3 regions of the Paenibacillus sp. IHB B 3084 genome follow, and region 2 is predicted to be linked to each of the others. Evidence: riboswitches for the same ligand, from Rfam matches in the RefSeq annotation. Region 2 holds a riboswitch; each other region holds the start of a gene.
What was found. Region 2 has a riboswitch for cyclic di-GMP ahead of ASL14_RS28925 (condensation domain-containing protein). Riboswitches for the same ligand answer to the same signal wherever they lie in the genome.
Positions count from the first base shown of each region.

Region 1 (8,493 bases), on a different replicon from region 2:
CTTCGCCGTCGCTTCATAAACCTGAGGGGTAAAATATACATTTTTCACGCCCACGACAGCACATACCAACAATACGATACCGCCAATTAACCATATTCTTTTTCGGATCATACGAATGTACTCTTTCAACTGCACAAGACCAGTCCTCCCTGATTGACTTGTTTTCGATGCGATGACGCTTGTACTGATCCTCTGCATAGCATGACCATATAATCTATAGTAAAATGTTGTATAATAGCGCATAGAAGGTCTAGCCAACGAATTTGCACAAGTGCTAAACCATCCGTGGCCTCCCAGGGTATATGAACGATAGCATATGGATAAAACTATAAAACAACGATACGTTATGTATCCTACATAACTAATTTATGATACAAAACGTATCTTGTCAAGCGTAAAATTGCTTTTTTTTACTTTCTCAACCTTGCATTCAGGAGGAAAATCAGATGAATTATGGCACCCGCATCGCTGAATTACGGGAATATAAGGGATTAAAACAAGAGGAACTAGCGCAATCCCTCGGAATTACGCGGGCGGCTCTTTCTCACTATGAAAAAAACCGGCGCAAGCCAGATTTTGAGATACTGACCAAGCTTGCAGACATTTTCGGGGTATCCATTGATTACTTGGTAGGACGCACTAGCCATCCGGTAGCGGTATTGGATTCAGATGTGAGGGAATTTGTGGACCAGTTGGAACTGTCCGATGAAGATATCCTGCAGCGTTTTAATCTGACCATTGACGGACGAACCTTGTCTGAGGAAGAAGCCAAGCGTTTTATCGCGTTTGTCCGCATGGAACGAATGATGGAATAAAGAAGGGTGGGAGCCGGTTCACTCCTGTTTTTAGCAGTGCCGGCAACCGATATTTTACTCGCTCTTATCCTTCCAGCCCTTGGTTCCGTCCGCTTCGCTCTGTAAACATTGCGGCATCGTGATACCGCATTGAAGCAAAATATCCCGGATGTCCAAGTGGACGACAGGTTTGTCTGCTTTCCGTTCGTTGTTTCGTAGAAGAGGGTTGTCCATCCCTGATTCAGTCTCCTTGTTCATTCGGCACTTACCTCACTTTATCATTCTTGGTCACCGGAAAGAGAATCCCCACAAACCATGTATGTATAGTTATGAGCAAAACTATTATATATGAATACATACCTGTAATGTTGTCGTCTTATGGCGAGAAAATTAAAGGATTTTCGGATTTTCTTCTGAAATATACGCCATGATCTGCCAAATCAGAACGATTTTCAGATAAAAAAGAACCTGTCAGGTCCTACTTTCTCCTGATAGGTTCTTTGGCATTCTATTTTCGGTTGCATGTAAGGTATTCTTCGACGCTGGTCCTACTCTGTATCTGTCCTGATTAAGCGACCTCGGCCGCCGGGGACACTTGGGTGCCCCCAGTCGCTCGGACTTTGTAAGCGTAGTGACTCCCGGCTTTCGCCGTGTGATCCGTATACGTGTTTCCCGCTACTTCGGAGGCAATCACCTGATACGCCCCGTCTGTTCCTTCCGCACGCAGCACATCATAGGCTGATACACCTTCTGCCTGAAGCCAATCAATCTTTACCGCGCCTGCCTCCACAGAGGCGGCCTTCACCTCTGTTGGAGCCGAAGCTGCGGCCTGATCTGTACTTTTCAATTCCAGAATGTATTGCACCGACTCGCCAGGTCCCAGTTTTTCTTCAAAATCGAGATTAGGCGAAGCATTAAGTCCTGATAGGGAACGCCGTGCCTGGCTGTAGGTAGACCCGGCTCCGAAGCGCTCACCCGTGTACAAACCTGCCTTCGGCATCGTCACCCGTACGCGGATCGTCTGTGCTGTGGATTCGAAGTTCACCAGATTCACCAGCAATTTGTCCGAGGTGGCGCTACTGCCAGCCAGCGGTTTCAATTTGGAGGTATCCACTGCACGGACATAGACCATCTTATCCTTTGTTTCCTCCGGATTCAGTACCATATAAGTCAATGGTTTCCCGTGTGTGGCATAAGCCAGACTCAAGCGTCTCATGATGTTTACACGGCTGTCCTGCCCTTGTCCGAACGGATAAATTTCCGTATTCGCCGGATTGTGATTTTGCAGGTCAAAGCCGGTTTTAAACAGCGTGTAGTCCTTATAGAAAGCAGCATGCTGGATAAACATATCGGCAAAACCGATTTGCGAACGCATAATCCGGTCGAACGCGGCTGCTTGTGGCTGACTGGCCCCATACTCAGGGTTGTCCCGATGCGTATCGTTCGTACCAAACTCCGTATTCAGCATCTTCTTCTCCAGCCCGTTACTTGAACCGCCGAACGTTTTCAGATTTTGAACAAAGCTGCCTCCGCCCTCTTCGTTATACGATTCGCCATAGGCATGTCCATTGGTCAGGTCAGTGACATCCTCCAGTTGCTTACGTTGTGCCGGGTCCCGCTCCCATCCATCCGGATCGCCGCATTTGAGCGTACCTCCGGTTTGGTTTTTACATGCCTTGGTCGAATACGTCGGCCAGTAGGCCCAGCCCGGCGCTACCGTTTTGAGATGCGGTGCCAATTGCTTACCTTCCGTATTCAGCCACTTGGCCACGGCCAGATTGACCGCTTTCGAGCGGTTAAACAATCCAGGTTCATTATCTACTTCGTAATATTGCAGGTATGAACCATATTTTTTTACATAATCGCGCAATTTCTGCTTGGCCGTCTCCGGCAGGGAGCCGTCTTTTTGCAGCTTGATATCGCCTGTATACAAATACAAAGCTGACGATTGCATATTATACTGCTTCAACGTTTGGTAGTAATCTCCCACGTCTGTGCAGGCCTTGTTTACATTACTGGCACAAGTGACTCTCATGACATTGCCGCTATACGCAATTCCCAGCCATTTGAGAACATATGGTAAATGTTTAACTGCACCCTCATCATAATAAAATTCTTTATTATTAACATTCGTTCCGGTCAGTATATATTTACCGTGTATCGGCTCGGTTGCAGGTAAAGCTAACGTCTCCAAGCTCAAGTCATCCCAAGTCCACCACACATTTTTATCTTCAGCAGAGGAGCAGTATAGGCAGCGCGCTGTCTTTAGCTTGAGTACGTTAACACCGCTTTGCAATTGCTCTTTAGGTATATACATCTCGTAATTGCTTTTGAAATTATATGCACTGCCTGTACCGGCAACCCCGGCAATCTGAATGATACCGGACAACTGATGATTTGAAAATACAACCATTTGAGGAACGGCTTTGCCCGCATCCAAAATCCGTACACGGAATATCATCCCGTTCGGAGGAACCTGATCGAGCTTGTACTGAAGTGACAGCTCAGGATTCGTGGACGCATTTAGACCGGGAGGAATATCATCACTGCTGAGCAATACCGGAGCCGTTGTACTTCCTGCTACGGACATCGCTGACGATGTTCCTTTAGCAGACGACTCAGTAGAGGCCGCAGAAATATTGACATTGTCCTTACCGACTACACCCTTAAATTCTGCTGAAGAGTCATCCCGCTGACCAAGCTTCCATACCGGACTGGCCGCCGCTACTTTATCCGTCTGAAGTTCTTCACTCTTTGGAGGCGTATGAATAAACCAGGCGATCATCGCTATAGCTGCGACCCCCAGTAGCCCGGCCAATACTACTATATACCTTTGGGTCAACCATTTTTTCATCATTGTGCTCCACCCTCTCTCCTCAAAATTTTTGGCGGGGAAAGAGTATATATCAAGGAAGAAACAAAGCGTTGCCGGGAATTACCGCTTTCGCTTCATGCTGACTTTCCCACATCAGACGTGCCATTGCGTCGCCTTTTTCATCATAATATTCAACCTTCAAATCTGCTATTTTTCCTGCTTGCAAGGTAATGCTGCCCTTGCGTTCAGTCCAGCTTTGTTTGAACCAACTATCAATAATCAGCTTGCCGTCTATCCATACACGAATACCATCATCGGATATCGTGGTAAACGTATAGGTCTCACTATATTGCGGCTTGATTTTGCCCGTCCAGCGGACCGAGAATTGACCAGCCTCCACCTTGGGATCAGGCGAGGCGGCGCGCCAGTTATAATCCAGCTTACTATCTGTGCGAACCAAAACAGTGGTGCCGTCCAGATTCATGCTGTTAAAATATTCACCCCGCAGCCCGTTCGCATAGACCATATTCGGAACGGAAGGCGGGGCTGGTTTGCTTACCACTGGCGGAGCCGGAGTCGAGCCGTTTTGCCCCGTGTCCGGTACGGTCGGTGACTCCACCTCAGGTAGTTTCATCGCAGCCAACCCTTTTTTCACGTCATCCCGCGTCAAGCTCTTCGAATTATTCATATAATCCTGAATCTGATCCGTCGTGTTATTTTCGGTCAGCATCTTGCCCCAAGTCATGGAATACACCCATTTGGGCTGAGCCTGCATGACCTCGGGACTCGGCATCTCACCGTGTTCCCCAATGGCAATCGGCTTATTTCGTGCCAGTCCGAGCAGTCCTTCGTAATGGCTTTGCTTAAAATCATTGTTGTAAATGTCTACAGCCAAGATATCCACCTTGTCATCCCCCGGATATTTCGGGGTATATGGGACGGTGTACGAACTAGGTGCATTCGGACTCCATACCCACAGCAGATTGTTCAGTTGATGCGTGTTTACAAAACGGTCATACATGATATTCCATAGCTGATTGAAATTGTTCTTGTTTCCCCACCAGAACCAGTCGCCGTTCATTTCGTGGTAAGGTCTCCATAATACCGGAACACCCGCATCACGAAGCTGCTTTAACGATATAGCGACCTTATCCAGATCGGCAATGAGAAGATTATACTGCGTAGTGCCCGGCGTCACGTATTTATTGAACTCCGCCTGGCTTACTTTCGCCTGCACATTGGCCCAAGTCAGTGGCTTGCCCGGCAACGGTTCATGATAAGTCATCGTAACTATGCCGCCATCTCTACTCCAACGTATAGCGCTATCGACGAGATTTTTACGTTGTGCTGCCTCCGTAGCGGCGGACTGGCTGGAGATGGCTCCCATCTCGTAGCCATGTACACCAGCATACGCCTTACTGATTTTTTGGACCTTGTTGCTTAATTCATCCGGACTTTCCAAATAATCATGTTGACCTGTGACCATTTTTTTCCCCGAGATGCTGATCAAATAGCTGTATAGTTCACGGGCCTCAGCAGAAGCGTCCGAATTAACAGGCTGTAATGTGGCAGCATTCGCCACGGACAGAGATTCACCAAAGCCGACGGGCAACAAAGAAAAAAGCATAACAACGGGGAGTACACTGCGTATCCATCGATTCACAGGGGTAAAATAGGGGCTCACTCTCGCTCTTCCTTTCGGTAGCCAGGCTGCCATCCTTACGGAAGGCCCTTTAGCTTTGCGTACCTGCCTTTCAACAGGGCTGCGTTTATCGTGGAAGGAGTTTGGATTCCTTCTTATCCCTAAGTATCGACTTTTTTTTACCAAAATTTAATAGGTCATGTTCATTGAATTTACAGATTTTCGTGTATTTTCGACAGTTTGGGCTAAATAACTTCATAAATGAGTCTTTTTTCATCTTTACGAAATATTTATGAAATAAACTTGTGACGGGAAATTTCATCCCAATCCATGCAAAAGCGGACAATATCCTCTTCAACCAGCTCAGAACCTGTCTGTACCTCGATTAATTCCACATCAGTCACGGCCAAAATGCTATGCTTTGTCCCTTCAGGAATACGAACCACATCACCAGCCTTCACCTTGTGCAGCTTTTCATTCAAAATAATTTCCGCTTCACCGCTAATGATGGTCCAAATTTCACTCCGTTTGAAATGAAGTTGGTAGCTGATATTTTTGCCTTGCAGCACACGGATTCGCTTAGTCAATACCTCATTGCCCTCTTCATACTTTACATAATCCACTACCCTATAATGTCCCCAACGGCGCTCTTCGTACATTGGTCGCTGATTGTGTGCTTTGAGCACTTCCTTGATGCGCGGACTTTCTGCCTTATTAGTCACAAGGATGCCATCCGGGCTGGCAGCTACGATCAGATCATTCGTTCCAATAATCGCCACGGGAATGTCCAGTTCATTGATGAGGCTCGTATTGACACAATCCTCTGTTACTACACCTCTGCCCACTTGCTGATGGGACATTTCTTCCGTCAAGGTGTTCCAGGTACCCAAGTCCTTCCAGAAGCCATCATACGGAAGAACGACGATATCCTTCTCCTTCTCGACTACCGCGTAGTCAAAGCTGATTTTTTCCAGAGAAGAATATTGCTTTTGCATTTCTTTATAGTTCAGCGGCAATCCTTTGGATGCCAAGATATCAAGCAAATAACCTAATTTGAATGCAAAAACCCCGCAGTTCCATAGAGCATTGCGTTCAATCAGACGCTCCGCCTGCTCCCGGTCGGGTTTCTCTTGAAAATGGCTCACTTCACGGTAGCCTGTGCTACCTTGTGTAGCATCGTTTTTCGGTATAATGTAACCGTATTTCTCAGAAGGATAAGAAGGGACAACCCCAATTAACGCAAGCTTGCCTTCACTCTCCTGAAGGGTATGCTCCAACTGGGCGACGGTAGCAAAGAAAGCATCCTCTACATAGGGGTCTACCGGCAATATAGCAACAATTTCATCGGGCGAAACACCAACGATGGAATATAGATAGGTCGCTGTCAACGCAATGGCGGGAAAGGTATCTCTTCGTTCCGGCTCAACAATGATGCGCGTATCCTGCCCAACCTGACTCTGAATCATTTCGACCTGCGCTCTCCCTGTTGCAATGAACGAGGATTCAGACAAGCCGTTATCCCCCAGTTGTCTCCACACCCGTTGCACCATCGATTCCGAATTCCCCTCCGGACTCTCCAGCACCTTCAAAAATTGTTTGGAACGGGAATCGTTGGACAAAGGCCATAATCTTTTACCGGAACCACCAGACAAAAGTACGAGCTTCATAACTCTCCACTTCCTCTCTAATTTGGGTAGGTGATCGGATGGTACACGGTTGAGTAGCCCGCTACGGGATGGATTTGATCTTACGATCGCTGTTGGACCGGGATTCACTCGATTATATAAAATCGTATAAAGGTTTGAATCCCGGTCCAAAGGCGAACGCTTTGCTTCTACAGATTCAAATCCATCCCTGCGCTACTCAAATATGCATCATGCCGATCATACCGTGTATTGCAAAAGGCACGACCGGACATGATTAGTCCGGTCAGCCTGTAAAGACGCGCGTGCACTCGCGCTTGCCTGCCGTGCTTGCAGGCTTCAAGTAATGTTCAGCCCTGCCACGCCCTTGCTCGGAAGGAGCAGCATAGCGTAATCACATGATAGCCTTGCTCCACAGGAGTAGCATAGCGCATTCACATAGTAGCCTTGCTCCGAAGGAGCGGCTTCACTGAGCCGCTCCTTCGGATACGCCCTTCCTACCTCCCCCCATAAGGTGGGAGGTTAAAAATTGTGACTCCATGCGGTAAAAGCAGCGGAGCGGGCAGAATTGTTCTGAAGAAGCGTCAGCGTTTGCCTTTATCCCCGGATTTTAACCTTTGAATGTTTTATACAATCAAGAAAATCCGGGGGTAACAGCAATCGGAAGAACAATCTGCACGCGTAGCGCCTCCAACACCACCACAGTCACTTTTTAATGTTTCACTTTTAAATCCATCACTTTTTAAGCTTCAACCTTATCTCTGTTCCACCCACTCATCCGCGGACGACCCACAGAGTAGTATTCCAGCCCGGAGCCTTGAATCTGCTCCTCAGTAAATACGTTACGACCGTCAATCAGGACTGGCTTGTGCAAAATGGAAGACAATTGCACGAGATTGACGTTCTTGAACTCTTCCCAATCAGTCAGCAGGCAGACCGCATCGCTTCCTTCGGCGGCTTGCTGCGGGGAGGAGCACCATACAATATTCGGGTGATCCACGCGCTCCTTGAATTTTTCCATCGCAATCGGATCATACAGCTTCACAATAGCGCCTGCCTGGATCAGCGTTTCGACGATTTCCAGTGCCGGGGCCTCGCGGATATCGTCTGTATTCGGCTTGAAGGCCAAGCCCCAAATGCCAATCGGCACGCCATGCAGTTGACCCAGCGATTCGCGCAGCTTGGCTACAATCATGAAACGCTGGTCGGTGTTCACCTCGACCACCGATTTTAACAGCTTAAATTCATAGTCTACGTTGCCCGCAATTTGGATGAGCGCATTCGTGTCTTTCGGGAAGCAAGAGCCCCCGTACCCGATCCCTGCTTGCAGGAAAGAGGACCCGATTCGTTTGTCCATCCCCATACCGTCAGCCACACAGGTGACATCCGCGCCCACCTTTTCGCAAATATTGGCGATTTCGTTGATAAACGAAATTTTGGTCGCCAGAAATGCATTGGATGCATATTTGATCATCTCGGCACTGCGGATATCCGTTACATAAATTTTATCCGTGAACACCTGATGCAGCGTAACCATCGTTTCACGCAACCCCGTGTTGTCCAAACCGATAATGATGCGATCCGGATGGAGTGTATCAT
Region 1 covers NZ_CP013203.1:1,256,818-1,265,310, forward strand. Annotated here, with positions in the region: gene ASL14_RS05895 (YveK family protein) at 1-135, opposite strand, end outside; gene ASL14_RS05900 (helix-turn-helix domain-containing protein) at 447-815, shown strand; gene ASL14_RS05905 (hypothetical protein) at 870-1,052, opposite strand; gene ASL14_RS05910 (PD-(D/E)XK nuclease family protein) at 1,363-3,651, opposite strand; gene ASL14_RS05915 (glycosyl hydrolase) at 3,701-5,326, opposite strand; cyclic di-GMP riboswitch class I at 5,307-5,387, opposite strand; gene ASL14_RS05920 (sugar phosphate nucleotidyltransferase) at 5,542-6,918, opposite strand; gene ASL14_RS05925 (UDP-glucose dehydrogenase family protein) at 7,637-8,493, opposite strand, start outside.
Region 1: it holds a riboswitch for cyclic di-GMP, as region 2 does, so the genes downstream of both, ASL14_RS05915 (glycosyl hydrolase) here and ASL14_RS28925 (condensation domain-containing protein) in region 2, are expected to answer to the same signal.

Region 2 (8,493 bases):
TGCGTTTAAAGGACTAGCGTGCTCAGGTTAGTAAAATCTGAATGGATAACCATTTAATTACGAGATTTTTCTAAAACATTATTTGTTACCATTGTATGTAAAGGATTTTGAATTAAATGTTATATAATATGACTTATAAAATATTTTTCAAATCTATAGATCTGTTTTATACAGCGATCATAACATATAACAGGAGTAAAATGTAGCTTTTTTATTGAATAATGAAATTATTTTGCGTGAATAATCAAAAATTCGTTTTATGTGTTATGTAAAATAACATGAATATAACTCGTGTAGTTATGTAAAAGTGATTTTAGATGAAAATTCATTTAAATCATCATCCTGTATAGCTCTTTTACCATAGACCTTATAGATAATGACAGTAACTATTATCGTTACAAGGTTTCGTAAATCATCACCTGAGAGAATGATGCTATCTATGGTATAATACACGTATATTGTTGGAGCGCTAGAACAAGTGAATGGACAAAGGAGCTTTCGCCGGGAGAAGGCTCCTTTTGCATGAGGCCCTGCTTGTATTTCATTTACCTTTCGTTTATTACGTGTGAGTCAGGGAAGGGAAGCAGAGGGCCGTCAGGAAGGAATGGAATATGAATGAAGACGTTAATTATTGCTGAAAAACCGGATATGGGGCGCACCATTGCGGCTGTTATGGAGCCGAGGGCTAAAAATAACCGTACCTATCTGGAGGGGGAGAAATATATTGTAACTTGGGCGATCGGTCATTTGCTGGGTCTTGCTGAGCCGGATGCATACGATGCCAAGTACAAACGCTGGAATATTAAAGATCTTCCCATTATCCCTGAGCAGTTTAAAATCGTACCGAATCCGAAAACAAAAGATCAGTTAAAAATAATTGGTGAGTTGGCCAAACGCTGCAATGCAATCGTGAATGCTTGTGATGCAGGGCGAGAAGGGCAATATATTTTTGCGTTGATTCAACAGCAGTTAAAGCTGCGTCAGCCGGTCAAGCGACTGTGGATCTCAGATTTAACGGCAGAGAGTATTGCGTCAGGCTTCGAGCGCTTGCGAGATGCTTCGGAGTTTGAATTTCTGACTCAGGCTGCGCGGGCACGAAGTGAAGCAGACTGGTTGATTGGTATGAACGCCTCTAGAGCCTTTACAACACGGCATAATGCGTTGTTGTCAGTCGGACGGGTGCAGACCCCTGTGCTGGCATTGATTCATGATCGTGAAAAGGAAATTGAGGCGTTTCAGTCTCAAACGTTTTATGACGTGTGGGCCGAGTTTAAGCAAGATCAGATCAAGTACAAAGGTGCGTGGCAGGGAGATCGGCTCACCAAATCGGAAGAAGCTGAGGCGATAGCAGCCGCAGTTCGCGGAAAAACAGGTAAAATCATCAAATACGATGTGAAGCAGACCAAGGAATATCCGTTCAAGCTGTACGATTTGACGCTGCTTCAACGCGAGGCGAATGCCAAGTATAGTTATTCAGCCAAAAAAACACTGGATGTAGCACAAGCGCTTTATGAGCGGCATAAGGTCATTTCCTATCCGCGTACTAATTCCAACTATGTAACGGAGCAAAATATAGACGGTATGCACAAGGCGCTTCGTATGCTGGGCACAGGTCCTTATGCTGATCTGGTACAGCAAGCGAACCCCAATTTGGTCCATAAACAGAATAAAGCTGTCTGCAATCCATCCCGTGTTGAGGATCACCATGCTATATTGCCGACGCTGAAAAGACCGGGAACACTCAGCAAAGAGGAACAAAATGTATATGACCTGATAATCCGCAGGTTTTTGTCACATTTCTTCCCGCCTGCCGAATATAAAATGCATACCGTGATGACTCAGGTGGACAAGCATCTGTTCAAAACAAACATTAAGGAACTTCTGTCCTTGGGCTGGAAGGTAGTTCTGAGCAAGGCAGATCAGGATAAAGGAAAAAAGAGCAAAGCACCGAAGAAAGAGGAAGAAGAGGAAACGGACGAATGGACGGACAAGAAGTTTGAGATTGATGCAGGTCGTCCGGTGGATTGCACTCGTGCCGAGATGAAAGAGAAGGCCACGCAGCCGCCTAAAAGCTACACAGAGGGCACGTTGCTTAAAGCCATGGAGAGCGCAGGAAAGCAGATGGAGAACGAGGAGCTGCGCGAGGTCATGAAGGATGCGGGACTGGGTACGCCGGCGACACGTGCTGCTACGATTGAACGCTTGAAGAAGGTTGGCTACATTGAAATGAAGGGTAAAAAGATCCTCATTACGGATAAGGGGAAAATGGCTATTGATCTGATTCGTCATGCGGGGGTTGACCTGCTTGCCTCGCCGGAAATGACAGGCCAATGGGAACGCCGTTTGCATCAAATTTCCAAGGGGGAAGCTGCCCAGGAAAAGTTTATGGATAACGTTAAAAAGTTTACCTTATCCATCATTGACAAGGTGAGGCAGCAACCACCGGCTCCAGCGAACGCTTTTGGCGAGGAAGCAAGAGGCAAACGCTCGGGTAGTAAGGGAGCCACCCGTAGTGGAGGCGCAAGCGGAAGCATCACCACCCAAGGGTCTGCACGCGCTCCGTCACGGCGTACCAACAACTCGGGCGGAGCATCGTCACTGGAGCAAGTGCCATCGGGCGCAGGAGGGCGTACTGCGGCTGCATCGGGTTCAGCTGGGAGTAGCTCAAGCGCGAGGGCAGCACGAGCTTCGTCCGCCGAGCCGTCGGGCACTTCGCCGGGCCAAAGGCAGACTTTAGGCAGCTGCCCGCGGTCGAATTGCGGCGGGAGCATTATCGAAGGCCGCAAAGGATATGGATGCAGCCACTACAAGCAGGGCTGTGGCTTTGTCGTCTGGAAGGAATATGCTGGCAAGCAGATTACGGAAACGATGCTCAAGTCTCTGTTGACGAAGGGACAGACACAGCTGCTATCTTTTAAGCGTAAAGATGGTTCGACCGTCAAAGCAAGAATTGTTCTGAATGAACCAGGTACAGGGCAACTTAGCGTTCGTGAGGAAAACTGATACAGGTACAGAGTATGATTTTCGACAGATTGAAAAAGAAGGCCTTTTCTAGCTGCCATCAGATGATTTCTGAATTCATCAGGAGTCATCTTTTTTTATGTCCCGTACACCAAAATTCCCCATAAGAGATGCTTTTATAACATTTTATTAAACATTTGTAAGCTTCCAACCGATAAAACAAATAAGGGTTATGCAAAAGCATTTTTTTAAGGTAGTTTATAAAGCAGACTCTATGCATAGCGTTCAAAAAACTTTCCATAGCGGACTGTGCAAATCAGGAAGAAAAGTTGATGTGCTTTAAAACGTGAAGGCAATCGTTTCACATGAAAACTTTTTTACGGGAGATGATGGAAGGATCGTGGAAGAGAAAACGGTAAATGTGGCAGATTCACTGCAATTACGTAAGCTGGGCAACTCGGATTTAAAGCTGTCACCGCTGGGGCTTGGGTGTTGGCAGTTCAGCAATGGAAAAGGGATAGTCGGGAAATTCTGGCCAGTGCTGCGGCGGGAGGATATACGGCAAATCGTTCAGACCAGTTTAGAAGGTGGAGTTAATTGGTTTGATACCGCCGAAGCATACGGTGGCGGACAGTCTGAGCAGCTACTGGCCGGCACGCTGAATGAGATCGGAGGACCGCTCGCGGAACAGGCGAATATCGCTACGAAATGGTGGCCGGCCTTTCGGACCGCAGGCAGTATCACAGCAACGATTGATGAACGTATTCGCCATTTGGATCAACGGACGATTCATCTCTACCAGGTGCATTCGCCTTACTCCTTTGCTTCGGTTGGCGCCGTGATGAATGCGATGGCTAAACTGGTTGGGCAAGGAAAGATTAAATATGTGGGCGTAAGCAACTTTTCCGCGCAACAAATACGTGAAGCCGATCGTGTGCTGCGTGAGCACGGCCTTCGCCTAGTTTCGAATCAAGTGAAATACAGCCTACTCGACCGGAGAATCGAACAGAACGGAATTCTGGACACGGCTAAAGAGCTTGGCGTGGCGATCATCGCATATTCTCCGCTAATGCAGGGGATCTTAAGTGGAAAATTCCATAATAATCCTTCTCTGGTCAAGTCGATCAAGGGTCCGCGCAAGTGGACGACGGCATTCCGGGATTCGGGGCTGCGGAGATCGAAGCCACTAATTGAAACATTGGAACAGCTGGCTCAACAATATAACGTGACGCCAACGCAGATTGCCCTGAATTGGCTGATTAACGCTCACGGAGAGAACGTATTTGCGATACCTGGGGCTTCAAAAGTACATCATGCTGTGGAAAATGTGAAGGCGATGCAGTTTACCTTGACAGCCGGTGAGATTGAGATGGTCAGCCACGTTTCCAACCAAGTGCTGAGATCAAAGTGATCATGGCTCAAATAGTGGAATATTCCGTTGGAAAATGAACTTCGCCGGTATGCTGTCTAACACCTCCATGACTAGGACGATATTGTCCATGTGCGCTCCTTAACTCTTGGTTGACATTAATGCTTCGTTCGCAGGCGGAAGAATGGCATGCTTCTTCCTTGATAAAGGTTAGGCGCGACATTTCTTGCAAGGACATTCTTTTCTTCGGGGTGCTACGCTTTGTGACTAGACCTTGGATATATCCTCCGCAGTAAGCTTACTTGTTCTTAATCAGTTGTGGAGGGGGTTCCCTCTTGTTTTCCTGGTTTGATTTTGGCTTTCTCCTAAAAATGTTGGAAAAAGCACGTTTTACTCTTCCGAAGTTGCACTCCAACTGTCCTTCACTCCCCGTGTACACTCACGTCGCTATTTTCGGCGAAACATCGAATGCGAGAGAAGCTTTGGAACGTCATTTTTTAGGTGGATCACAAATCCATCATTTTTTAAAAAAAAGCTAAGCCGCTAAAGTTGTGCAGATTGTTATTTCTGAATCTTGGGGGATGAGAGAAATTAAGTAAAATGAACTGGAGTTGTCGGATGACAGGAATTTAGTGGCTTGCTGAAGTATTTTAATCAGCAGCTAACAACGTATTGTAAAACTATATAAAGGTAAATGTTTTGAGAACTCAAGGTCAGCTCCTACCGAATGTAGAAGGAAGAAGCATAAGAGCATGCTCAAAAGATCTAAAAAATATACGAATGTATTTCCCGTTAATCGTAAACACCTCGAAAGTGGTGGACACAAAGCCATGGGTCTAAAGCTGGATTAAACAGCCATGATTGCCAGGTTGCCGAAGGAAACCGGGCAAAGTCTGCTGTCTGTTCCTGTGCTTTTTATATGGGAACAGGCTTCTTTTATTTGTAGCGGAAATGATTTGGGCATACGGAGTAGAACGCATGAAATGATTAACAACAGGAGGGGATTTTATGCAAACAAGTGTAATAAGTGTCAAGGAGTATCCGTTAAGTTCCTATCAGAAAGATATATGGTTCGAACAGTGCATGTACCCTGGAAAACCTATTTACAATATCGGTGGGTATGTTGAGGTTAAAGGAAACCTGAATACGGCTATCATTAGGCAGTCCATGCAGTTATTAATCAGGCAAAATGATTCCCTCAGTGCCCGTTTATTGATAAAAAGGGAGAGCCTTATTTAACATTTTTGCCGGAAACTGACTATGAAGTTCCGTTTCATGATTTTTCGGTAAAGGAAAATCCAAACTCTTTTTGCATCAACTGGATGAAAAAAGAGTTTTTAAAGCCTTTTCAACCAGAGGACCTCTATTTTCAATTTGTTTTGTTGAAAGGTGCCCCGAACACATACTTCATTTTACTTAAAGTTCATCATTTGGTGATCGATGGATGGGGATTTGCTCTCTTAATCAGTCAATTGTTTGACAATTACAATAAATTGGTGCAAGGAATTGGCGAAATGAACAGAACGGTCTATTCCTATGCTGATTTTATTTCTGATAATCAGAATTATCTGAATTCTCCGGCCTTTTTAAAAGACAGGGCGTTCTGGCAGAACAAATATCTGACCATTCCCGAGCCTCTGTTGAGCAGAGGCATGGATACCGATGATGGTGACGGCGATTCCGTTTGGAGTGATCGGCGAACCTTAACTATAAACAAGGCGTTATACAATCAAATGATTGAATTTTGCAAAGAGGAAGGATGCTCGTCGTTCCACTATTTTTTAGGCATACTGTTCCTGTATTTCAGCAAGATTTGCAATCGGAACGAAATGGTGATCGGCGTCCCGGTTTTTAATCGGAGCAAAGCTAAATATAAGCAGACTATGGGACATTTCGCCAACGTGCTGCCGCTGCGGATCAGTCCCGAGAAAGATATAAGCTTCAAAGAACTGATTAAGAGCATCAAACGTGAGCTTATGCAATGCTATCGTCATCAGAAAATGTCTTTCGGTGAAATTTACCGGGCGGTTTACGAGAATAGCAATGAGAAAGGCAAACTGTTTGATATATCGCTTTCTTTCGAAGAACAGGAAACGAGAGAAGCATTGATCGGCGCAGCATGCCGGATTGTAAGTATGCCGCATCATCATGAAAGAAATGCACTCAATCTCCTGATATGGGGACAAGAAGGTGAAGCGGATGTAGCCGTTAATTTTGACTATCAGATACAGGCTTTTGAAAGATTCATCCCCATTGAGAACGTTATCTCCCACTTTGAATATTTATTTGCTCAAGTCATGGAGCAAAGTGAAACTCTTATTTCGCAAATCGAAATCGTGCCAGAGGAAGAAAGGAGTACGCTAGTTCGCGGCTTTAACCATACGGAGGTGGAATATCCGAAGGATCAAACGATCCACGGGTTGTTTGAGGAACGAGCGGAGCAAAGAGCGGATCACCTGGCTTTGGTCTGGGGAGAGCAAACGCTGACCTACCGGGAGCTGAACGAGCAGGCGAATCGGCTGGCCATTGTCTTGAGAGAGCGTGGAGTGAAGCCGAACGATATCATCGCCATCATGGCGGAGCGTTCCATGGAAATGGTCATAGGCATCCTGGGAACACTCAAAGCGGGCGGCGCCTACCTGCCAATAGATCCGAATTATCCGGAGGAACGGATTCACTACATGCTGGAGGACAGCGGCGCGTCCATTGTACTGACGCAAAAGCATCTCCGGGACAAGCTCACCTATCACGGGGCAATCATGGACTTGGATGACGAAAGCCTGAAGTATATAGAGCTAGACCGTGCCAATCCGGAGCCTGTTAACACTCCGGAGGATTTGGCTTATATTATCTATACCTCGGGATCTACGGGGAAACCCAAAGGGGTCATGGTAGAACACCGGGGAATCATCAACCTCCAGCATTTCTTCCAGGAAAAATGGGGCGTGGATGGATCGGACCGGATGCTGCAATTTGCCAGCAGCTCGTTTGATGCCTCGGTTTGGGAAATGTTCACGATTTTGCTGGGAGGTGGAACGCTGTATCTGGTTTCGCGGGATATTATTAATAATCTGAATGAATTTGCACGCTTCATGAACGAAAACCAAATTACGATTGCGCTGCTGCCGCCTACCTATCTGGCGGGGATTGAGCCGGACAGGCTGCCGACGCTGAAAAAACTGGTGACGGGCGGATCAGCGATTACCAAAGAGCTAGTAATGCGGTGGAAGGACAGCGTGGAGTATATGAACGCCTATGGTCCGAGCGAATCGAGCGTAATTGCAACCGCGTGGACGTACCGGGAAGAGGATATGGGGTATCCATCGGTACCAATTGGTAAACCTATTGCCAATACTCGAATTTACATTATGGATACACATCAAAAGCTGCTGCCGCTGGGAGCAGCCGGGGAAATGTGCATTGCGGGAGACGGATTGGCTAGGGGGTATCTGCACCGGCCGGAGCTGACGGCGGAGAAGTTTGTGGCGAATCCTTACGAAGCTGGAGAGAAGCTGTACCGAACAGGCGATCTGGTGCGTTGGCTGCCGGACGGGAATATCGAATTTTTGGGAAGAATTGACGATCAGGTGAAAATTCGCGGCTTCCGCATTGAGCTGGGTGAAATCGAAGCGCAGCTAATGAAGCATCCGCTTGTCCGGGAAGTGGCGGTGATCGCGAGGGAAGACAAGCAAGGCGAGAAGTATCTGGCGGCGTATTTTACAGCAGAGGGCGAACCGGGAGCGGAAGAGCTGCGGGAACAGCTTATGCAGGAGTTGCCTGATTATATGGTGCCGTCCAGCTTTATGCAGCTGGACGACATGCCGATGACTCCGAGCGGAAAAGTTGACCGAAAGGCATTGCCCGAGCCCGATCTGAGCGTGAATGCAACGGAGGAATACGCGGCACCGAGAGACAAAATAGAGGAGATATTGGCTGAAATATGGGAAAAAGTCCTGAAAGTCGAACGGGTAGGCATTAAGGATCACTTTCTGAATCTGGGGGGAGATTCTATTAAAGCCATCCAGATTGTGTCCAAGCTTCACGATTATAAGCTAAAGCTGCAACTAAAGGATCTTTTTGACCATCCTGTGATTGAACAATTGAGTGCCTATGTACAATCTGTCGAACATACTGCTTTTCAAGGAATGGTAACAGGGGAAATT
Region 2 covers NZ_CP013206.1:31,144-39,636, reverse strand. Annotated here, with positions in the region: gene ASL14_RS26505 (type IA DNA topoisomerase) at 616-3,003, shown strand; gene ASL14_RS26500 (aldo/keto reductase) at 3,362-4,372, shown strand; cyclic di-GMP riboswitch class I at 5,118-5,207, shown strand; partial or broken gene ASL14_RS28925 (condensation domain-containing protein) at 5,339-6,633, shown strand; gene ASL14_RS28685 (non-ribosomal peptide synthetase) at 6,628-8,493, shown strand, end outside.

Region 3 (8,493 bases), on a different replicon from region 2:
GATCCACATGACTTAAGGATGCAATGGTATTCAAGGTGTTAAACAAAAAATGAGGTTTGATTTGCGCCTGTAACCATGCAGCTTCCATCCACAGCCGCTCCCTTGCTGACTTTTTAACATCAGTCAAGGCACGGACCCTGGATTTCAATTCCATGGAATCCACAGGCTTCATAATATAATCGTTGGCCCCAGCATGAAATCCCGTATATAAGTCCTCCTGCTGACTACGTGCCGTCAACAGCAACACAGGCAGCTCGGAAATGCTAAAATATTCCCTCACACGCCGAGTTAACTCATAACCCGACATTTGGGGCATCATGACATCGGCTATAATTAAATCCCATTCCCGGTGATCCAACCTATGCAGGGCCTCCTGGGCACTGGTTACAGTGACAAGATCATAAGACTCCGATTCCGAGGCGAGAATGCCCTCTAACACCCTTAAATTAACCGGATCATCATCTACCGCGAGTATGGCCGACCGTGCAGAGCCTGCCGCAACCTGCATCACTGCTTCATTCTGCAAAGCTATAAAATCGGTATCTGCCGCTTCATCCATACGCACCTGCTCGTTATCTCGTAATTCGTCGGGTACAGGTGAGAGGTCAAGTGGTAGCGTGAAAGAAAAGGTTGAGCCTTGCCCAAGTTCAGAGCGTACACTCAGAGATCCCCCATGAAGCTCCACCAATTGCTTGCTGATGCTCAACCCTAGTCCAAGCCCATCCCCAATAACCGTCAAATGAGAATCTCCTTGTTCATATGGATGAAATATTCGCTTTTGCGTCTCCTTATCCATCCCAACGCCAGTGTCACGAACCTCAATACTGGCCATTTCGCCCTGGATGTGTGCGTGAACGGAAATGGTCCCCTCAGCAGTATGTTTAACCGCATTGTGAAGGAGATTGAACAGGATTTGGATTACCCGGTTTTCATCCGCTAATACATTCGGAAAATCAGCAGGGATGTTTACTACCATGTTTAGAGGTTTACCATCTGTCATGAATTGGAGCATATCCAACACACCCGAGGCTACAGCCTGGGGCTTCAAGCTTCCTTTTTCCAGAAAAATATCCTTTTCACGCAGACGTGTAACATCCAGCAAATCATTCAATAATAAGGACATACGGCGACCGACCGTAACGAGCAATTGCATGTTTCTCTTGTTGGGCTCGTCCAGGGCACCATTCTGATTCTCCAGCACGGTCTGTGCTATATTGATCATCCCATGCAGAGGATTTCGCAGCTCATGAGAGGTGTTGGCCAAAAATTCATTTTTTACCTGATCAGCGCGCTGCAGTCTCTCCGTCAGCCTTCTCAGCTCGGCGTTCGTATTAAAAAACCGTTTGAACCAATAGGACGCAAACGCCACAAAGGCCAGCACAATATCCCAAGGGTAATAAGGGAGGTCATTCGTTTTGAACACACCCCACAGTATGCTGGACGCGATGCTAAGGGATGCCAGCAACAGAAAAACAGCCTCTCTTTGCCCTTTGAATGTTCTAAGAAAAGCAACCGTGGGAACCGTAGCACATAGGGTAATGCCTGAGAATGCGATAAGAGCCAACAAAAATGCATAAAGGTTGGATGTAGATGCAAATAAAACCATGACCGCAAAACAACAGTGGGCTATAAAAACAATCTGAATGATGCGGGATCGAGCCAACAGAGACTGCGCCAGCTTCAGTACACACATGCCTATCCCAATATAGGAAAGTATGGTTATCTTTATCGAAAGACTCAAACTGATAGGGAACCAGTCTATTAAAAGCTTGTCATCGTCAGTCAGGATGGATATTACCGTGCAGACTACAATTCCCGCGAAATACAGAAGCGCCTTCTTTTGTGGATTCATAAAAAATATAACGACTACATATAACCCGTGAAGCAGTAAAATAATACATACCATGATTTGCATCAAGATCGCGAAGTTGGTTCGGCTATTCACAGCCTCTGCGCTTCCGAAAATGATAGGCTTCACAATCCCTCCACTGGAAGGAAAATCAAAATTGGATACTTGGATGACAATCTCCATGGCCTGCCTGTTCGTATCAAACATAGCAGAGAACGGAACGGTCGATCCTGTATGCTGTTCGACCTTGTTAGAGACCTGGCCGCTATGACTAACTAAACGGCCGTTGACAAATATGTTGGATGCCGTACTAATCCTCCCGATCCGAAGACCGTATAAAGTGTCCTCCGACCTGCCACTCAAATAAGCAGCCGATAGGTTCCAACCCCATATGCCTTATGATCCACAGGAGATACCGACTCACTCCATATTCCCGGTACCTGAATGGTCTGACGCTGCTTCTTCATAGATAAGGACTTCAGTTCAGCAGGGGAAGATAATGTTCCCGGATAAAACTCCCACTCACCATTTAATGGTATGGTCTTCATCTCCTGCAAATTCAGGCCCCTCAGATCCAGAATTCCCGCCTTGGCCCGTGGATAATCCTGATTGTGGTAATAATCAAACCACAGCATACGCAGGCCGATAATTACGATCAGGAATGACAGCGTAATTAAAAAAAATCTTCGCTTACTCATCCACTTGTCATCCGGTACCATACATCAACGTATCTCTGCCGGGCTCTCATTCGAACCAGCAGCATTGGATGGTGATTCAACACATAATTTACTGTGGCGTGCGGCTTACCCATCAACGCTTGAGCCTCAATTCTCATGCTTCCACAACCTTATCTGTAGCGTTTTCTTCTTTAATGAATCAACCGATCAGCATACGGATACCTGTCAGGACAATACCAATCAGGAAGCCTGTAACCGCGCCGTTAATACGTATCCACTGCAAGTCCTGCCCCAGCTTGTCCTCCATCAGAGCAATCAGGGAATCGTTATCCATTTTATCTACATTTTCGCGTACCAGATTACCAATCCGACTGTGGTTGGCTTCCACCAGTCCCGTAATACCTTCCACAATTCGCGAATTGATCTTGTCCAGCAGCTCGGTATTCCCTCTCAAATCAGCCAGCATCCGATCCAGTAGCGGCAAAATATAGGTCGTCACATAGCTGCCGTCTTCCATATAGTCCAATAAACGTACGCGCAGCTCTTCCATCTTATGAAGCACCGACGCATCGCCTTCCCAGGTACCCACGAGGTTGTTTTTCCAGCTGTTCAATCCTTCCTGAACCGTATCTTTCGCCGCCAGACGGGTCAGCTGTGTTTTCAGACCGTCCAGCACGGCCTGACGGCGCGGATGTTCTTCCCTTTGCAGCTCTGCAACCTGATCCAGCAGAAAATGGCGAATCATTTCACCCATGCGCTCTTCGTTCAGATAGCCAAGGAACGCGTTGAGGGCAAATTGCATCAGCCCGCTCACCTGCAAACCGCTGATAGCCTGCATCCCCAAGGTACCCAGCGTGTAGCCCGTTTCCGGCTTCAAAAGCCAGGATTCGGCCTGCTCCAGCGTGTAATCCAGCGCGCGGCGGTCATAGCCCTTCTCACTGGTTTGACGGGCAAGCGCCTCCAGTAGTGGTCCGGCGTCAAAGTCTGTTGCCTGCCGCTTGATTTCCGCCGCGATCACCGGGGCCAGTTCTGCAAGCGGAAGCGACCGGACCAGCCGTTTGGCGAGAACATCTATGGATGCGGCCGCTTCCGGCGTGCGCAAGCCCTTTTCCACACCGCCCAGCATCAGATCAGCCAGCCGAATATCGGAAATTTTAGATGCGATACTGTCTTTGCCCAGCAAGTTATTTTCCACCGTACTCACCAGTGCATTCGTGAGCTTGTCCCTGTTTTTGGAGAGAAGTGCCGTATGCGGAATCGGAATGCCCAACGGATGACGGAACAATGCGGTGACGGCGAACCAGTCCGCCAATCCTCCGACAAGTCCGGCCTCAAAAGCACCTGCTAACAAACGAACCCAGCCATATTGCTGAAAAGGCAACGTAGCTGCAAAGCCCGCTCCCAGAACAACCAGCGACCAAGCCGCTGCGGTTTTCGTATTTTTTGGTTTTCCCATCCTATAATCCTCCAAACTGACTGTCGAGTAAGTAAAGCCCTATATCTGTATTACCCATCATATCATTGCCCGTATGAATTCCAAAGCTAAAGGCACTCTATTTCATTTATCATATTATTGAATATATTTACAGTACACTAATCAGCATAAAAAGAGTTCATATATCCCCCTTGTGCGTCTACATATTTGTGAACAAAATCACAACATTGGACCCAATCTAATTTTCTCCATGATAAGCCTAATGAACTATTTCGCTAGAACAAAGACCCATTTTTTTCAAAACGAAAGGATATGCGTGTTGGAAGGTGGAATGGGCATAGAATACCTTTAGCATCCTTTACTGGATTTTATTCCAGAAATGAATTGAACCCATGGAATCTTCGAATTTTTTCAACATAATTTAACTTTTTCGTTTGGAGGAATGAGTTAAAAAAATAGAGGGAACAAGGCTGTTTTCACCATAATAGTACACCTGAATTCGAATGGGAAATAATTTAAAATATAATTTGCTACATGCATATATGTGATGTGATAAAATAAAACCGTATAAATAGGAAATCATGTGTAAACCACCATTTTATTTGTTAAACAAACAGCGATTAGCTCGATAAATTTGATCTTTTGTAAAGGAATTGGATATGACAACAGACCAAAAAAACAACGTGAATGGGACCTTTTGGAGCAGCGATCCAGTCGTCATTGCACGTACTCCCTCCGCTTTTGCTAAGCGATCCCTTTTTTATATACAGGAAATAGGTTATTTCAAAAAAACATCTGCTTATGCCATGGAACGGAAGGAACTCACCTCGTTTCTGCTCGTTTTTACGATATCAGGACAAGGGGAATTGCTATACCGGGAGAAAAAATACATATTGAAGCCTCATGATATGTTTTTCGTTAATTGTGAGGAATACGTACAATACAGCACCGCTGGTCATGAAGCATGGGAGTTTATCAGTGTAAATGTGTACGGTAATCTGATCGACAATTTCTATGATCAATTTGCCAAGCACAACAAGCCTGTAATATCACTCAACGATCCATGCACCATATTGGACAAGCTGCGTTCCCTGCTATGCGTACAATCTGATAGAACTCTTACTGCAGAGCTGTTTACATCCAGACTCATCGGTGAGTTGCTGACAAATATTTTGCAGCACCCCTACGATCATCCGTATGTAAACCCGGATACGATCACCGAGGTACGCAAGGTTCAGCAATATTTGGATTGCTCCTACAGTGAACGAATTACGCTGGATTCGCTGGCAGACATGTTTGAGTTAAACAAATTCAATCTCGCTAAAAACTTCAAGAAACAGATCGGATTTTCTCCTATCGATTATCTCATTAATGTCCGCATCACAGCGGCTCAAGGCTGGCTTAAAACCAGTGACGAATCCATTGTGGATATCGCAAGGTTTGTAGGTATTCCTAACACCAGCCATTTTATCAACCTATTCAAGGAACATATAGGAGAAACACCGCATTCCTTCCGCAAAAAATGGGGGAATCGAACTAAACTATAAACTCATCTATCGCGACTTTGTCGAAAAACAGAGAAAAATCTGAGATTGTGCTTGCCTGATCGGAAGCCCAACTGATAGAATGATAGATATAGACTGTTCAGGATAAATGGCAAACCTGTCGAAAGGCGGGGACGCAAAGCTACAGGGCCTTCTTTTTAAGATGGCAGCCAGCTACCGGTTGGAGAGGCTTTTTGTCGTTTCTTTTTTTCCTGAAAAACTTTATACGATAATAGCAAACCTGTCGAAAGGCAGGGACGCAAAGCTATAGGGCCTTCTTTTTAAGATGGCAGCCTGGCCGCCGAAAGGAAGTTTTTCTATGAGGAAAAGGTCGTCTTTTTTACTAATTTTAGTATTTTTATTATCCATCCCCCTACATACGACAGCATTTGCTGCCGAAAGTCAGGTATGGCTGAATCAAAACAACGTAAACCACGGTATTGTTAATATACGTTATCCTGTCAAGTCCAATGTCAAAACCAAGATCGTAATTACCAAGGATGCGGAGAAATACTCTTATTATCTGAATTCGAGCAAACCTGAGGAAGCATTCGCTCTTCAAATGGGCAATGGCAATTATAACATTCGTTTATTGGAACAGCTAACTGGCAATCAGTATAAAGTGATAGGTGAAGAAACGGTCCAGTTAAATTTGAATGACAGTAAAACCATATACCTCAATTCTATTCAAAATATTGACTGGAACGATACGAATCAGGCGATTCGGAAAGCCAAGGAATTAACCAAGGGTGCAACGACAGATGATGAAAAGGTGAAACGTATTTACGAGTATGTCATTAGTCATATTAAATACGATTCCAACCAGCCCTTTTCCTTATCACCCGACTATCTTCCACAAATTGATCGTACACTAGTTTCGCAAAAAGATATTTGCTATGGATACGCTTCACTGTTCGCCGCCATGCTTCGAAGTGTGGATGTTCCAACGAAGTTGGTTATGGGCGAATCCTCCTATGTGAATACTTACCACGCCTGGAATGAAGTCAATATCAACAATCAATGGGTTATCATCGACACTACAGTAGATGCCGCTCTAAAAAGCGGAAAACAGAAGTTTGCAATGGTCAAAGAACCCTCCAAATACACAAAAACAAAGCAGTATTAATTTTTTTTTTTTAGAAAGCCCTGATCACTGCGATCAGGGCTTTTTTCTATTCTTGTTGAGAAATTGTTGAGATACGGAAGGTATTGTATACCTAGTCAGTCATTTAAAACCTATCGTGTTGAATATACTAATTCCGGGACAAGAACAAATATCCATCGTCAACATCAAACCCGTGTCTGGGCCCCCAATAAGTAAACAAGGAAAAGCTAACGGCAAAAACAAGATGACTGGGCCATTAAAGTGAAGGCTGTGGATGATGTAAACCCGGTATTAGATAGCATTGTGCCTGAATCTACACCTGCATCCTTTCTCAGACTACACTAAATGGGAAAGGGAGGATTTTTAAAATCAGTATGTGATACACCTTACATAAGTTAGGGAGGTTTTTTAGATTGCGTAAGCTATCATACTTGTTCATCGCCTTGGGAATACTCATTATTTTGTTTCCTAAAGCCAATGAATGGAGCGAAGATCGGAAGCAGAGCGAGCTTTTGAAAGAGGCAGACGTACTGAACCCTAGCATTATCGACGGCTATAAGCGCTTGTCCAGCAAGCTTGGAGATAACACGGGCATCGAAACCACACGAGGTCCTTCGGTACCCGCAAATGAACCAGACCCTAAGCAACTCCCCATTGCCACCATTAGGATTAATCGTATTGATTTGAAGCTTCCTGTGCTGGAGGGTGCAACTCAGGATAATATGAAGCACGCATCTGTACATATGTCGGAAACGGCAGCTCTGGGTCAGACAGGAAACGCCGCCATAGCAGCCCACCGTGCGCGTACAGCAGGACGTTTATTTAATCGGCTGAACGAGGTAAAGATTGGAGATAAAATCATTATTAATACCAAGGGTGAACAATATAGTTATACAGTCTATAAAATTTCGATTGTCGATCCTACAGACGTCTCCGTTCTAAAAAGCTTTGAAAGTCAAAAGCTGCTCACATTAATTACATGTGACCCTCTTGTAAATCCGACACATCGCCTCATTGTTCAGGCCCGACAAAGCACCTAAAGCTGGATCTGTTCGCCATATCCGAACACCCTTGCTGCTCAGATTTACTTAATTTGCAGCGTTAGGGGTTATCTCTATTTCATTGGACAGACTCTTAGTCCGTTGAATATATTACTTCCGGGAAAGAAGGAGGGATGCTATAAACGCCCCGACATGAATACAATATACAGTAATCTTTATACAGTAATCTTTAGACAAGGAGACTTAAATAGAGTATGAGAAAAAAATGGAATGTAACGATTATTGCATTATTACTCATTTTACAAAGCTTTTTTGGCATCACACAAGCTTATGCTCAAATCCCTGCCCCGGATCAGCCGGAGATTGCTGGAAGCGAGACAGGGCAAACCGTTACAAAAGATGTATATGATATCGTAGTACCCGAAACAGAACCAGTCATAGCACCAGAACAACAGATGCCTCCTTCCCTACCAGCTCCTGTTGTTCAAGCAGCGGCCACCACAAATTCTGAAGAAGCTGCTCAAGCGAGTATTTTAACGAAACTTACCCTGACCGATGCGACCGGTCAAGTGATTGATGCGGTATACAATCCCGATAGTCGCTTGGACATTGATGATGCAGTCCATCTCATTTATGACTGGGAGCTTCCCAACAATACGTACAAAGCCGGAGACACTTTTACCTTTCAATTGCCCGAGCAATTTGAAATCTACACAGATATCTCCTCTCCTTTGGTTACGGCAGATGGAAATGTTGGCCATTTCACGGTAGACCGCCAAGGCAAAGTGGTCATGACTTTCAACGATTACGTGGAGAGCCATTCCAATGTCAGCGGAAAGCTGGAGGTTAAGACCGAGTTCAGCAAGCAAATAGAAAAAGGCA
Region 3 covers NZ_CP013203.1:2,129,957-2,138,449, forward strand. Annotated here, with positions in the region: gene ASL14_RS10000 (hybrid sensor histidine kinase/response regulator) at 1-2,032, opposite strand, end outside; gene ASL14_RS27995 (hypothetical protein) at 2,209-2,547, opposite strand; gene ASL14_RS27350 (hypothetical protein) at 2,544-2,684, opposite strand; gene ASL14_RS10005 (DUF445 domain-containing protein) at 2,726-3,982, opposite strand; gene ASL14_RS10010 (AraC family transcriptional regulator) at 4,621-5,508, shown strand; cyclic di-GMP riboswitch class I at 5,607-5,687, shown strand; cyclic di-GMP riboswitch class I at 5,730-5,811, shown strand; gene ASL14_RS10015 (transglutaminase family protein) at 5,825-6,631, shown strand; gene ASL14_RS10020 (class D sortase) at 7,024-7,650, shown strand; gene ASL14_RS10025 (collagen binding domain-containing protein) at 7,866-8,493, shown strand, end outside.
Region 3: it holds a riboswitch for cyclic di-GMP, as region 2 does, so the genes downstream of both, ASL14_RS10015 (transglutaminase family protein) here and ASL14_RS28925 (condensation domain-containing protein) in region 2, are expected to answer to the same signal.